Regions from separate parts of the Mesorhizobium humile genome, predicted to be linked through region 2. Evidence: riboswitches for the same ligand, from Rfam matches in the RefSeq annotation. Region 2 holds a riboswitch; each other region holds the start of a gene.
The links. Region 2 has a riboswitch for cobalamin ahead of RFM52_RS08830 (CbtB domain-containing protein). Riboswitches for the same ligand answer to the same signal wherever they lie in the genome.
Positions count from the first base shown of each region.

Region 1: it holds a riboswitch for cobalamin, as region 2 does, so the genes downstream of both, RFM52_RS03950 (DUF1636 family protein) here and RFM52_RS08830 (CbtB domain-containing protein) in region 2, are expected to answer to the same signal.
Region 3: it holds a riboswitch for cobalamin, as region 2 does, so the genes downstream of both, bluB (5,6-dimethylbenzimidazole synthase) here and RFM52_RS08830 (CbtB domain-containing protein) in region 2, are expected to answer to the same signal.

Region 1 covers NZ_JAVIIV010000002.1:214,831-219,034, reverse strand. Annotated here, with positions in the region: gene RFM52_RS03960 (NADH-quinone oxidoreductase subunit A) at 1-241, opposite strand, end outside; gene RFM52_RS03955 (winged helix-turn-helix domain-containing protein) at 574-1,773, shown strand; cobalamin riboswitch at 1,803-2,005, shown strand; gene RFM52_RS03950 (DUF1636 family protein) at 2,046-2,474, shown strand; gene cobW (cobalamin biosynthesis protein CobW) at 2,477-3,514, shown strand; gene RFM52_RS03940 (cobaltochelatase subunit CobN) at 3,532-4,204, shown strand, end outside.
Region 2 covers NZ_JAVIIV010000004.1:221,086-225,289, forward strand. Annotated here, with positions in the region: gene RFM52_RS08820 (hypothetical protein) at 1-413, opposite strand, end outside; gene RFM52_RS08825 (CbtA family protein) at 420-1,160, opposite strand; gene RFM52_RS08830 (CbtB domain-containing protein) at 1,264-1,473, opposite strand; adenosylcobalamin (AdoCbl) riboswitch at 1,473-1,618, opposite strand; gene RFM52_RS08835 (histidine phosphatase family protein) at 1,703-2,278, shown strand; gene RFM52_RS08840 (PilZ domain-containing protein) at 2,424-2,696, shown strand; gene RFM52_RS08845 (DUF6428 family protein) at 2,928-3,449, opposite strand; gene RFM52_RS08850 (ArsR/SmtB family transcription factor) at 3,492-3,842, shown strand; gene RFM52_RS08855 (MIP/aquaporin family protein) at 3,877-4,204, shown strand, end outside.
Region 3 covers NZ_JAVIIV010000003.1:327,667-331,870, forward strand. Annotated here, with positions in the region: gene RFM52_RS06910 (hypothetical protein) at 29-1,009, shown strand; gene bluB (5,6-dimethylbenzimidazole synthase) at 1,010-1,747, opposite strand; cobalamin riboswitch at 1,792-1,968, opposite strand; gene RFM52_RS06920 (histone deacetylase family protein) at 2,084-3,010, shown strand; gene RFM52_RS06925 (exodeoxyribonuclease VII small subunit) at 3,014-3,265, shown strand; gene RFM52_RS06930 (DUF2277 domain-containing protein) at 3,310-3,576, shown strand; gene RFM52_RS06935 (pirin family protein) at 3,586-4,204, shown strand, end outside.

The DNA.
Region 1 (4,204 bases), on a different contig from region 2:
ACAGGAAGGCAACCTCGAGATCGAAGATGATGAACAGGATCGACACCAGGTAGAAGCGGATGTCGAATTTCATGCGGGCGTCGTCGAACGAGTTGAAGCCGCATTCATAGGCGGAGAGCTTTTCCGGGTCGGGATTGCGGTAGGCCACCAGGAACGGCGCTATGAGCAGCGCAAGGCCGACGACCAGCGCCACGGCGATGAACAGGACGATCGGCAGATATGAACTCAGGAGTGCGCTCATGCGGCGGCTTTCCTTAGGCGGGCAGTTCACTTTGATTACAGCAACGAACTCTAATGCGGAAGCGTGACAGTTTAACCGCTGAACCGTTTTAAGAGGCCCATGCTGCAACGCGGCGAGGGTTAGCGCAGCGGTTTCGGTGACGCAAGTCAAACCTTGTTCAAATCGCGGCCCTGGACGCCTTATCGGAAGAAACTGGTCCGATCCGCTCTTGTTTGATTTCCTTCGCTTTTTACTCCACTTTTCTCTCCTGACATGTCTCCCGCCATTTGCCTGCTAGCATGGCCGGAATCACCGGCTAAAAACCAACGGACGATCTCGGCAAGGACACCTTGATGAAGGAGAAAATCTCGCTCGCCATGGCCAGGCGTATCGCGCTTGGCGCGCAAGGGTTCAACGACCCTCGCCCGGGAGGAGTACCCGACCGCCGGCACCTTGCGCGTGTGCTTTCGCGAACCGGCCTCTTGCAGATCGATTCCGTCAGCGCCGTGGTGCGCGCTCATTATATGCCGCTCTATTCTCGCCTCGGCCCCTACCCGCTTACGCTGCTCGACAACGCCGCGGTGACCCGCAAGCGCGCCGTCTTTGAATATTGGGCGCATGAGGCGTCGTTCCTCCCCGTCGAGACCTACCCGTTGATACGTTGGCGCATGCAGCGCGCCGAGCAGGGCGACGAAATGTATATCGGCCTCGCCAAATGGGGCCGCGAGCGCGGCGAACTGATCGAGGAGATCTACAAGGAGGTGGCCGAACGCGGGCCGATCGCCGCCTCCGACATCGAGGGCCACAAGGGCAATGGCGGCTGGTGGGGCTGGAGCGAGGCCAAGCACGCCTTCGAATGGCTGTTCTGGGCCGGCCGCATCACCACCGCCTACCGGCGCGGCTTCGAACGCTATTACGACCTGCCGGAGCGCGTTTTGCCGCAGGCGGTGCTTGACCTGCCCGTGCCCTCGGTCGAGGACGCGCATCGCGAATTGCTCCGCATCTCGGCTCGCGCCCACGGCATCGCCACCTATGGCGACCTGCGCGACTATTTTCGCCTTGCACCGGGCGACACGAAGGACCGCATCGAGGAACTGGTCGAAACTGGCGAATTGCTACCGGTGAAGGTCGAAGGCTGGGACAAGCCGGCCTATCTCCACAAGGATGCCCGTTTCCCGCGCCGCATCGAGGCCCGCGCCCTGCTCGCCCCTTTCGATCCAGTGGTTTTCGAACGCACGCGCACAGAAAAACTGTTCGGCTTCCGCTACCGTATCGAGATCTACACCCCGGCCGAAAAGCGCCAATACGGCTATTATGTGCTGCCTTTCCTGCTCGGCGACCGGATCGTCGCCCGCGTCGATCTCAGGGCCGACCGCCCGGCCAGCGTGCTGCGCGTTCACGCCGCCTATGCCGAAGTCGGGGCGCCGCCTGAAACCGCCGCCCAGCTCTTCGACGAGTTGAAGCAGATGCAGGCATGGCTCGGGCTGGAGGCGATCGAAGTGACGCCTGCCGGCGACCTCGGACCGGCGCTGGCCGACATCGCGGTGTCGTAGCCGCGCGTTGACACTGCCGCCTGCAAAAGCCTAAATCCGACCTAGACGGTCCCCTACCCGCAACGGCAGGGGCCAAGAGGGAATGCGGTGCGGGCCAAAAACCCAAATCCGCGGCTGTCCCCGCAACTGTAAGCGACGAGCCTTAGCCGAAAACCACTGGGATGTCCCGGGAAGGCGGCATTCAAGGCGACGACCCGCGAGCCAGGAGACCTGCCGTCTGAGACTTTGAGTATCCGAATGCCCGGCGGGTTTTCCGGGCAAGGAGCATGGTTTTGGATCGCAACGGCAGTTTCCCGGCTAAAGCAGCGGATTTTTCGTCCGAGCCCGACGACGCACTGGCCGGCGTGACCATTATTGTCTGCTCCTCCTGCCGCGACGAGACCGGTTCGGACGCGCATCCGCGCGCCGGCGCCTTGCTGGCCGAAGACACGCGCCGCGCCGCGTCGGGCGAAAACATCCGCATCCGCACCGTAGAATGCCTCGGCAATTGCAAGCGCCGGCTGAGCGCCGCGCTGCTGCGCGACGGCTGCTGGAGCTATGTGTTCGGCGATCTGAATACCGCCAGCGGCGCCGACCTCGTCGCCGGTGCAAAGCTCTTCGCCACCTCGACCGATGGCCTGATCCCCTGGCGCGGCCGGCCCGATTCCCTCAAGCGCGGCCTGGTTGCCCGCATCCCTCCCCTTGACATGCTGAAGGATTGACCATGAACGCTTCCGTTTCCCGTGTTCCCTGCACCGTCGTCACCGGCTTCCTCGGCGCCGGCAAGACGACGCTGATCCGAAACCTCATCGAAAACGCCAAGGGCAAGCGGCTGGCGATCATCGTCAACGAGTTCGGCGATGTCGGCATCGACGGCGAGATCCTCAAAGGCTGCGGCGTCGACGCGTGCCCGGAAGAAAACATCGTAGAACTCGCCAATGGCTGCATCTGCTGCACCGTGGCCGACGATTTCGTGCCGGCGCTCGACCAGATCCTGTCGCTCAACCCCAAGGTCGACCACATCCTGATCGAGACCTCCGGCCTCGCTCTGCCGAAGCCGCTCGTCCAGGCCTTCCAGTGGCCGACCGTGAAGAGCCGCGTCACCGTCGACGGCGTCGTCGCCGTGGTCGACGGCCCGGCGCTGGCCGACGGCCGCGTCGCCTCCGACATGGATGCCCTTCAGGCGCAGCGCGCCGCCGACGATTCCCTTGACCATGACGATCCGGTCGAGGAGGTGTTCGAGGACCAGATCGCCTGCGCCGACCTGATCATCCTGTCGAAGAGCGATTTGATGGATGCGGCCGGCTCGCAACGCGCCAACGCCGTCATCGGCGAGCACGTCGCGCGCGCCGTCAAAATCGTGCCGACCGCGCAAGGCAAGGTCGACCCGTCGGTGCTGCTTGGCCTCGGCCTCGCCGTCGAGGACGACATCGAGAACCGCAAGACCCATCACGACGATGAGCTCGACCACGAGCACGACGATTTCGATTCCTTCGTCCTCGACATTCCCGCGATTTCCAACCCGGATGAGCTGGCCAAGCGCGTCGCGCTAGCCGCCGAGCAGGAAAACGTGTTGCGCGTCAAAGGTTTCGTCGAGGTCGGCGGCAAGCCGATGCGGCTTCTGCTCCAGGCCGTCGGCCCACGCGTCAACCACTATTACGACCGCGCCTGGACGGCCGACGACGACCGCCGCTCGCGGCTTGTCGTCATCGGTCTCAAGGGGCTGAACCGCCCGGCGATCGAGCGTATCCTCGCCGGCTGAGGCAAATTCGGACCGCGATGCACATCCTCGCCACCACATCCGCTTCGCTCGACGATCTCGCCGAGCCGATCGACCTCAGGCAGACGCCTGCGGATGTCGTGGCCCTGTCCTTCACCGACAGCGACCTCGCCGGCCTGGCAGCCGCCTGGAAGGCGGATGCGGTGCGGCTGCCCTCGATGCGGCTGGCGGCATTGCGCGACCTTCGCCACCCGATGTCGGTCGACCTGTGGATCGACAGCGTTGCCCGCCATGCCAAGGTCATCCTTGTCCGCATCCTCGGCGGCTATGATTGGTGGCGCTATGGCTGCGACCAGCTCGCGGCGCTGGCGCGCGAGCGCGGCATCAAGCTCGCGCTGTTGCCCGGCGAGAGCCACGACGAGGATCAGCGGCTGATCGAGGCCTCGACCCTGCCGCGCCCCGAGCTCGACGCCCTGCTCGGCTATTTCCGCGAAGGCGGTCCGGCGAATATGAACGCGCTGGTACAAAGATTGGCACGGCTTGCCGGGTCGGAGGCGATAGTCGCCGAAGCGGTGAGCGTGCCGAAGGCGGGGTTTTACCAGCCGGGCCTGGGAGTCATCGACAAGCTTGATCCTTCAAATGTCGGCGATCCTTCGCCCCCCTCTCTGTCCTGCCGGACATCTCCCCCTCAAGGGGGGAGATTAGCCGTCACCGAGCCTGTTGCCCCTTCTG
Region 2 (4,204 bases):
GAGATCAGCGCCTTGGCCTGACGCGTGGCCGCCGGCATCGTCGCCATGTAAGTGAGCAGCGCCTTGGCGGTGGCGAGATAGGCATGGCTGCATTCGTTGAAGGGGCTTTCCTCGTCGCCGAGGCTTCCCGGCATCAGGCCCCAGAGGCAGTAGGTGTATTGCAAATTGCCGTGATTGTAGAGCCGCCGGAAGGTCGGGTCGGTCACGGTCTGGCGCCGGGCAAGATCGATGATTTCACCACGGTAGCGCGCGATCACCGCCATCTGGCCATGCGTGAGGCTGGGGATCTGGATGCCCGGAGGAGGCGGGGCCGAGGATCCGCTATGCGCCTCGGCCGGAATGGCGATCAGAAGCGACTGCCAGATCGTCAAAAGGAAAACCGCCAGGGCAAACAGCCGTGGCGGCCGATGCATCGGAATTCAGGCGTAGCGGCGGGCAGGGCCGCGCTGGTCGCGCACCGCGACCACGCGCTCGGCAACCGCGCCGAAGCCGAGCCCGACGACGGTCCAGAGCACGAGCTGGATGCCGAGCGAGGCGACGCGGAACTGCCACAGCACCGTCGCCGAGAAGCTCTCCGGCACCTCATTGATGTCGGGAAGTGCTGCCTTCACCAGAGCGAAGACCACCAGGAAGGCGAGCCCTGCCACGATCGAAGCGTTCCAGGCGCCGAGCCGGTTCCACAGCCGCTGCGCCAGCCCGGCCGCCGCCACCATCGCCGCGATCGAGATCACGATCATGATGAAGAACAGTTCCGTGCGGTAGGCGATGGTCTCGGGGTTGCCGACGGCCGGCGGGTTCGCCGGATATTTGAGGCTGGGCACCACGATCACGGCCAGGAAGCCGAGCAGCGCCAGTAGCGCCGAGGTCCCGCGCGGCCCAAGCGAGCCCAGGCGGCCATAGGCATAGGCAAAGACCAGCGAGAACAGCCCGCCGAGCGCCGCGCCATAGACCAGCACGCCGGTAGCAAGGCCGATGCCGGCCTGCGTGGCGCGGCTGACCATCTCAGGCTCCGGCGCTTCGCCGGCGGCCTGGGCCTGCTGTTCCTCGAAGGCGATCGCCTTGTCGACCTGCGGCTCGCCATAGACGCGCGCGAAGGCAAACGCCAGAATCCCAGCGACCAACCCGACAAGCATGCCGCGCAGCAAAAGTTTTCCGACCATGTCAGCAGCCTTTCAAACAATCCGACCGAAAAACGCATAGCGATTTTCCGTCCGGAATTGCGTTAGACCAAACCTTAGGACGGTTCAGCGATGCCGAACCGCTTTAGTGGCAGGGGAAGCCGAGCAGGTGGCGGCCGTCATGCACGAATTCGTGCACCGCCGTGCCGCGGATCAGCGACGTCGCGCCTTCTTCCGCGCCGACGAAATAGATCATCAGCATCAGCATCAGGCCGGCGAAGATTGCCCAGGGCAGAAGCTCGCGGACCGGAATAGCAACCGGACCGTAGCTGGGGGCGAAGGTGGTGTCGGACATATTGACCTCCCGTGGGATACTGCGTCCCGTTGATCGAACAAATGCTGCGGAATAAGGCCTGACTTTCGGCTGGTGCCGATCACAGTGGCGCGACCGTGCCGGACTCGCACCGGCTTCCAATCCCGTATAGCGCTAAAACACTTGTCAGCACTTCGTTCGCCTGTCAACGACATGTAATGGCCAACAGGCTTCGCGCGGCCGAAATTTCACTGGACCACGGAGTTTTGGGATGCTCGCCCGCCTGACGATGATTGCAAGCGGTGCGACGCAGGCCACGCGCAAGGGTCGCTTTCCGAACGACGAGGCGCCGGAGCCGCGGGCTCTCGATCGCGCCGGCGCACTGGCCGCTTCGCTGCGCCGCGCCGACCGCGTCTGGACGAGCCCGGCGCTTGCCGCGCGGCAGACCGCTGAGGCACTCGGCCTTGACGCGACGGTCGAGCCGCTGCTTGGCGAGCAGGATTTCGGACGCTGGGCCGGCCTAAGCTTCGAGGAGGTGCAGGCCGAGGACCCGGAAGGCATGGCGGTCTGGTTCGCGGATGTGGACGCAGCACCCCATGGCGGTGAGTCGCTTGCCGCCGTCGCCCGGCGGGGTGCCGCGCTGATGGAACGCCTGGCCTCCGAGAGCGGCCACACCATCGCGCTCACCCATCCCGTGCCGATCCGCGCCGCCATCGTGCATGTGTTGGGCGCGCCGCTTTCCTCGGTCTGGAAGATCGACATCGAGCCGATGTCGCTCACCGAGTTCCGCGGCGACGGCCGCCGCTGGGTGCTGCACGCCAGCGGGGTCGTTGTTGGCACGAAATAGCGCTGGGAACCGCCCACCTGCCGACCGGCGGCAGCAGGCCAGGCCGAGCTTCGCCGTTTCAGTGATCGCTAACGGAACGGAAACGCCTCGCGGCTATTATACTGGTTCGTGGCAAGGAGGACTTTGCCTGAGGAGCCCGCCGGATATGGCCGACTATCCCGAGACCGAGCGTCGTCTTCATGCGCGCGAATTCGTGCTCAAGGAAGCCACGATCATTGCCGCCGGCGTCAGGATCGGCTGCTCGGTCAGGAACCAGCACGAGCAGGGCGCCGAATTGCGCGTCGGCGCCGATGTGGAGATACCGGACCGCTTCCTGCTCGAGGTTCCGGCCGACGATATGGTCTATCGCGCTTTGGTGCGGTGGCGGCGCAACGACCGCGTCGGCGTGGCGCTCTACAGCAACGCGCCGAAGGACTGACGCGCGGCCGTCTCACCAATTCGTCACTTGATCCTGCCCCAGGCGACGTGCAACCCGATACACATGGAACGCTACCGGGCCGAGCGCGTTCATTGCCGGATCAACAGGTATTTGCGAATGAGCAGGACAGCTGTTTGGGTGGCGCTGATCGCCATCGTTCTCGTGGGCCTTTACCTGTTGCAGGCCAATGGCATGATCAGATTTTAGCAGCGCCGCGCGACCGTCGCAGGATCAACAGCAGCGGTTCGCGCCGCAGCAAGGCTGGCTTGCCGCCGCCTGTTGCTTGAGCCAGCGGTCACGCGGCTTGCAGCTTGACGGTCGTGGCGACAGCTCGACCTCGACGGCCCCGCCGACAAGGCTCGGCTGGGCTGCCCGGTGCAGTTCCATCGGGCGCACGCCGTCGCTGACCTCGAAGGTCAGCTTCGCAGCCTGATCGAGCGCGACATGGTCCGCCACCTTGCGGATGATCGCTGCGAACTTGCCGGCCGGCATGTGGACCGGCCCGCCTTCGTCCACGTCCCATAGCTGGACGAAGATTTCCGACCATGATTCCGGATTCGCCTCGCAATCCAGCGCCGAGAACTGTCCCGCTTTCACCTCGGTGACATGGTAGCCCGGCTTTACCGGCCGCCCGTCATAGCGGAACACCAGCGGCCTGTCCTTGTGATCGGCCAGTGCCATCAGCAGGTCGCCGATGGTCAGGTCGGATGGATCCGTCGGAGCGACGTTTTTCCGATTGTCAGAAGAGAGCATGTCGGCTATTCCTCATTTCAATATTTCAAGGATTATTGAAACGTGGATGAACGTCAAGCCCTGATCGCCTTTGGCGCGCTGTCGCAGGAAACGCGCCTGCGCCTGCTGCGCCTGCTGGTCGTTGCCGGACCGGAAGGTATTGCCGCCGGTTCGCTCGCCGAAAAAGTCGAGGTCTCGCCTTCCAATGTCAGCTTCCACCTCAAGGAACTGGAGCGTGCCGGCCTCGTGACCGCGCGACGTGATGCCCGCTCGATCGTCTACAGCGCCGAATACGACGCGCTGTCCGGGCTGATCCGTTTCCTCATGGAGGATTGCTGCTCGGGTCGCCCGGAAATCTGCGCACCGGCGCTTGCCGCCCCTTGCTGCCGGCCGGGCGAGAGGAGCCGGCAATGACCGCCGCACCCGTTGCCCGGCCGAAGGCCAGCCGATGAATGCCTTCGATCTCTCGCGCCGGTTCGTGGCTGAAGCGCTGGGCACCGGCTTGCTGGTGGCGACAGTCGTCGGCTCCGGTATCATGGCCGAGACCCTGACGCATGACACGGCGCTGGCGCTGCTTGGCAACACGTTGGCAACCGGCGCTATGCTGGTGGTGTTGATCACCATCCTCGGGCCGATCTCCGGCGCGCATTTCAATCCGGCCGTTTCGCTGGTGCTCTGCCTCAACCGGTCGCTGCCAGCCCGCGATCTTCCCGCCTATCTCGTCGCGCAGCTCGCCGGCGGCATTGCCGGCACGATCGCTGCGCATCTCATGTTCG
Region 3 (4,204 bases), on a different contig from region 2:
GGTCATGCGCGGGTGGGAGAGTCGGGGCATGTGGGACTTCAGCATCGCCAGGTCGGTGTCCATCATGATGCGGACATGGCCGTTCATCGTCTTTCGCATGATCGTCTATTTCGGCATCACGGTCGCCTACATCATGGCGACCGGAACCGGCGCCAGCGTCGGCTACGGCGTCGGCCACATCTCGACCGACCCGGACGGACCGACGTCTTTCGCGCTCTGGGGCGGCGTGGTCGGCTTCGGCATCGTCTCGATCGCCGTCTACTGGATCCGCGAATACATTCTCTACGTGCTCAAGGCCGGTCATATCGCCGTCATGGTGCATCTGATCGACGGTCATGACGTTCCCGACGGCCAAGGGCAGATCGCCTATGCCAAGGAAGTGGTCACCCAGCGTTTCGCCGAGGCCAACATCCTTTTCGTCGTCGACCAGCTGGTCAAGGGCGCCATCCGCGCCATCACCGGCCTGATCGGCGGCATCGCCGCCTTCCTGCCCATTCCGGGCCTGAGCGGTCTCGTCAGCTTCATCAACACGGTCATCCGCATCTCGCTGACCTATGTCGACGAGATCATCCTCGGCTACAACATCCGCATCAATTCGAACTCGCCCTTCGAGACGGCCCGGCAAGGCGTCGTGCTTTACGCGCAGAACGGCAAGCACATGATCAAGAACGCCGTCTGGCTAGCGGTGATCATGTGGGGCGTGTCCTTCGTCATCTTCCTGTTGATGCTGGCGCCTGCGGCCGCGATCCTCTGGGTCATGCCGGGACAGCTTGCCGGCTGGGCCTTCGTGCTGGCGATCGTGTTTGCCTGGGCCTTCAAGGCGGCCTTCATCGAGCCCTTCGCCATCGCCTCGCTGATGCAGGTCTATTTCGAAGCCATCGAAGGCCAGACGCCCAATCCCGAATGGGACCGCCGGCTCGCCGAGGCCTCGTCCAAGTTCAGGGAACTGCGCGACAAGGCGTTGGGCTCCTTCGGCGGCTCGCGCTGGGATACGCCTCGGGCCGCCTGATTATGGCGTCGGCTGGTCGTCGTCACGAAGCCTCGCGATTGCCGATTTGAGCGGCGCTTCGCCGGCGCCGCGAAACGTCTCGCTCATCACCAGCTCCGGCAGCGGCAGGCGCTTGCCCCAGCCATGCGCTTCGAGGTCCGGTCTCGGCGCGAATTGCGACACGCGGCCGACGCACAGATAAGCGATCGGCGTGACATGCTCCGGGATCGACAAGAGCTGCTTCAGCGCCTCGGTCTCAATGATGCTGACCCAGCCGACGCCGACACCTTCCGCCCGCGCCGCCAGCCAGAAATTCTGCACCGCGCAGACGGTGCTGTAGAGATCCATCTCGGGGTTGTGCCAGCGCCCGAGCGGAGAGTCTTTCGAGCGCTGCCGGTCGCAGGTGATGCACAGGTTGAGCGCGCTTTCGCAGATGCCTTCGAGCTTCAGCTTGCGGTAGAGCGCCTGCCGTTCCGCCTCGATCGCCGGCAGTTCCTGTTCGCGCGCGGCGAGGAACAGATCGCGTACCTGCCGCCGCCTTGCCGCGTCGCGGATGACGATGAAGTTCCACGGCTGCATATAGCCGACCGACGGCGCGTGATGGGCCGCGGTGATCAGCCGCGCTAGCACGCTGTCGTCGAGATCGTCGGGGACAAAATGGCTGCGCACGTCACGCCTGGTGAACATCGCCCTGTAGACCGCGTCGCGCGCCAATTGGTCAAAGTCGTCGCCGCTCGTGGCGATCGCTGCTGCCGTCATCGCTTTTTCCCCTTGCGATAAGCAGTCTCCCGCCTGACCAAGCGGAAAACCATGTCTGCCAGGCCGGTCTTCTGGCTCGGGATCGTCCCGCACCGGCGCCTTCCCGTCATCGACAGTGGCTCTTGCCGGCGCGGTCCCCCTCACAGCGTTGGGCACGCCACGGATTTCAACCGTGTTCCCGATTCTCCCGCGTCGCGGGCACCAGGCAGCGACGAGACCTTACCGCGAAGCTTGGGCTGCGCCAATGGTGCCAGCGACACGGGTTGGCGCAATTTTCCCCAGCCATTCGGCTTTCAAACATGGTCATCCGCGCCGCCGGTGCCTAGATTAGGCGCCATGGCCACCCGTCTCTACACGCACCCGATCTTCCTGGAACATCTTACGCCGCCCGGACATCCCGAGCGGCCCGACCGCCTGCGCGCCATCGAGCGTGTGCTCGACGACGAGGCTTTTTCGGCGCTCGACCGCGTCAAGGCGCCCGAAGGCGACGAGAAAACCATCCTCTATGCGCACCCCGAGGATTTCGTCGAGCGCGTGCGCGCGGCGATCCCTGAGAACGGCATCGTCTCGATCGACGCCGATACCAGCGCCAGCCCGAAAAGCTGGCAGGCCGCGGTGACGGCCATCGGCGGCGCCAACGCCGCGGTCGACGATGTCTTCGAAGGCCGCGCCGCCAATGTCTTCGTCGCCGCGCGACCGCCTGGACATCACGCGGAGAAAAGCACCGCGATGGGCTTTTGCCTGTTCAACACGGCCGCGATCGCTGCCCGCTACGCGCAGAAGAAGCACCAGGCCGAGCGCGTCGCCATCGTCGACTGGGACGTCCACCACGGCAACGGCACCCAGGACATTTTTTGGGACGACCCGTCGGTGCTCTATTGTTCGACGCACCAGATGCCGCTTTATCCTGGCACCGGCGCGAAGAGCGAGACTGGCGCCGGCAACATCGTCAATGCGCCGCTCGCGCCGCAGACCGGCAGCGACCTGTTCCGCGACGCCTTCCTGTCGCGCGTGCTGCCGTCCATCGATGCGTTCGCGCCGGACCTGATCATCATTTCCGCCGGCTTCGACGCGCACCACCGCGATCCGCTGGCCGAGATCAACCTGACCGAGGACGATTTCGACTGGGCGACCGGCCAGCTGATGGAGCGCGCCGGGCGCCACAGCGGCAACAGGCTCGTCAGCCTGCTGGAAGGCGGCTACGATCTGCAGGGACTGGCATTTTCAGTCGCCGCCCATGTCGGGCGGCTGATGAAGGGATAGGGTATGGCAGTGGAAGGCAATGAGGACGTCAAGGCGATGAGCTTCGAGCAGGCGCTCGACGCGCTGGAGAAGATCGTCGACGATCTGGAGCGCGGCGACGTCCCGCTCGACCAGTCGATCAGGATCTACGAGCGCGGCGAGGCGCTGAAGGCGCACTGCGACCGGCTGCTGAAGGCCGCCGAGGACAAGGTCGAGAAGATCAGGCTGTCGCGCGACGGCAAGCCGGCAGGAACGGAGCCGCTGGACGCGGACTGATTTGGAATAGGGTGGGCAGAGCAAGCAGGTAAGGAGTTCAAGCCATGTGCCGCAACATCAAGACCCTGGCCAATTTCGAACCGCCGGCGACCAATGACGAAGTGCATGATGCTGCGCTTCAGTTCGTGCGCAAGCTCAGCGGCTCGACCAAGCCGTCCAAGCGCAACGAACATGCCTTCCACCATGCGGTGGAGGCGATCGCCGCGATCGCGCGCGAATTGATCGACTCGCTCGAAACCAGCCTGGAACCGCGCAACCGCGAGGAAGAGGCCGCCAAGGCGAAAGCCAGGTCGGCGCTGCGCTTCGCCTGAGGGACGGTCATGAGCTTCTTTCCGGGAAACGATCCTGAGCCCGGCGATGCCTTCGCCTGCGACCAGATCGAGCTGATGGTGGTTCCGAACGCCAAGGATATCGGCGGTTTCGAGGTGCGCCGCGCCTTGCCGACGGCAAAGCGCCGTCTGGTCGGGCCGTTCATCTTCTTCGACCGCATGGGACCGGCCATCCTGCGCGCCGGTCATGCGCTCGACGTGCGCCCGCATCCGCATATCGGGCTTTCCACCGTCACCTACCTGTTCGACGGCAAGATCAGGCACCGCGACTCGCTCGGTACCGAAATGGTGATCGCGCCCGGCGACGTGAACCTGATGACCGCCGGACGCGGCATCGTTCATTCCGAGCGCACGCCGGAGGAACTGCGCGGCGCGCCGATGTCGGTCTCCGGCCTGCAGACCTGGTTGGCGCTGCCCGACGGCAAGGAAGAAATTGCCCCGGTGTTCGCCAACACCTCGATGGCCCGCCTGCCTGAGATCGATGCTGAGGGCGTCAGCGGCCGCGTCGTCATCGGCGAATTCGAGAGCCTGCGCTCGCCCGTTGCGACCGCTTCGGATACGCTTTACGCCGATCTCAGCCTGGCGGCGGGTGCCAGCGTGAAGATTCCGG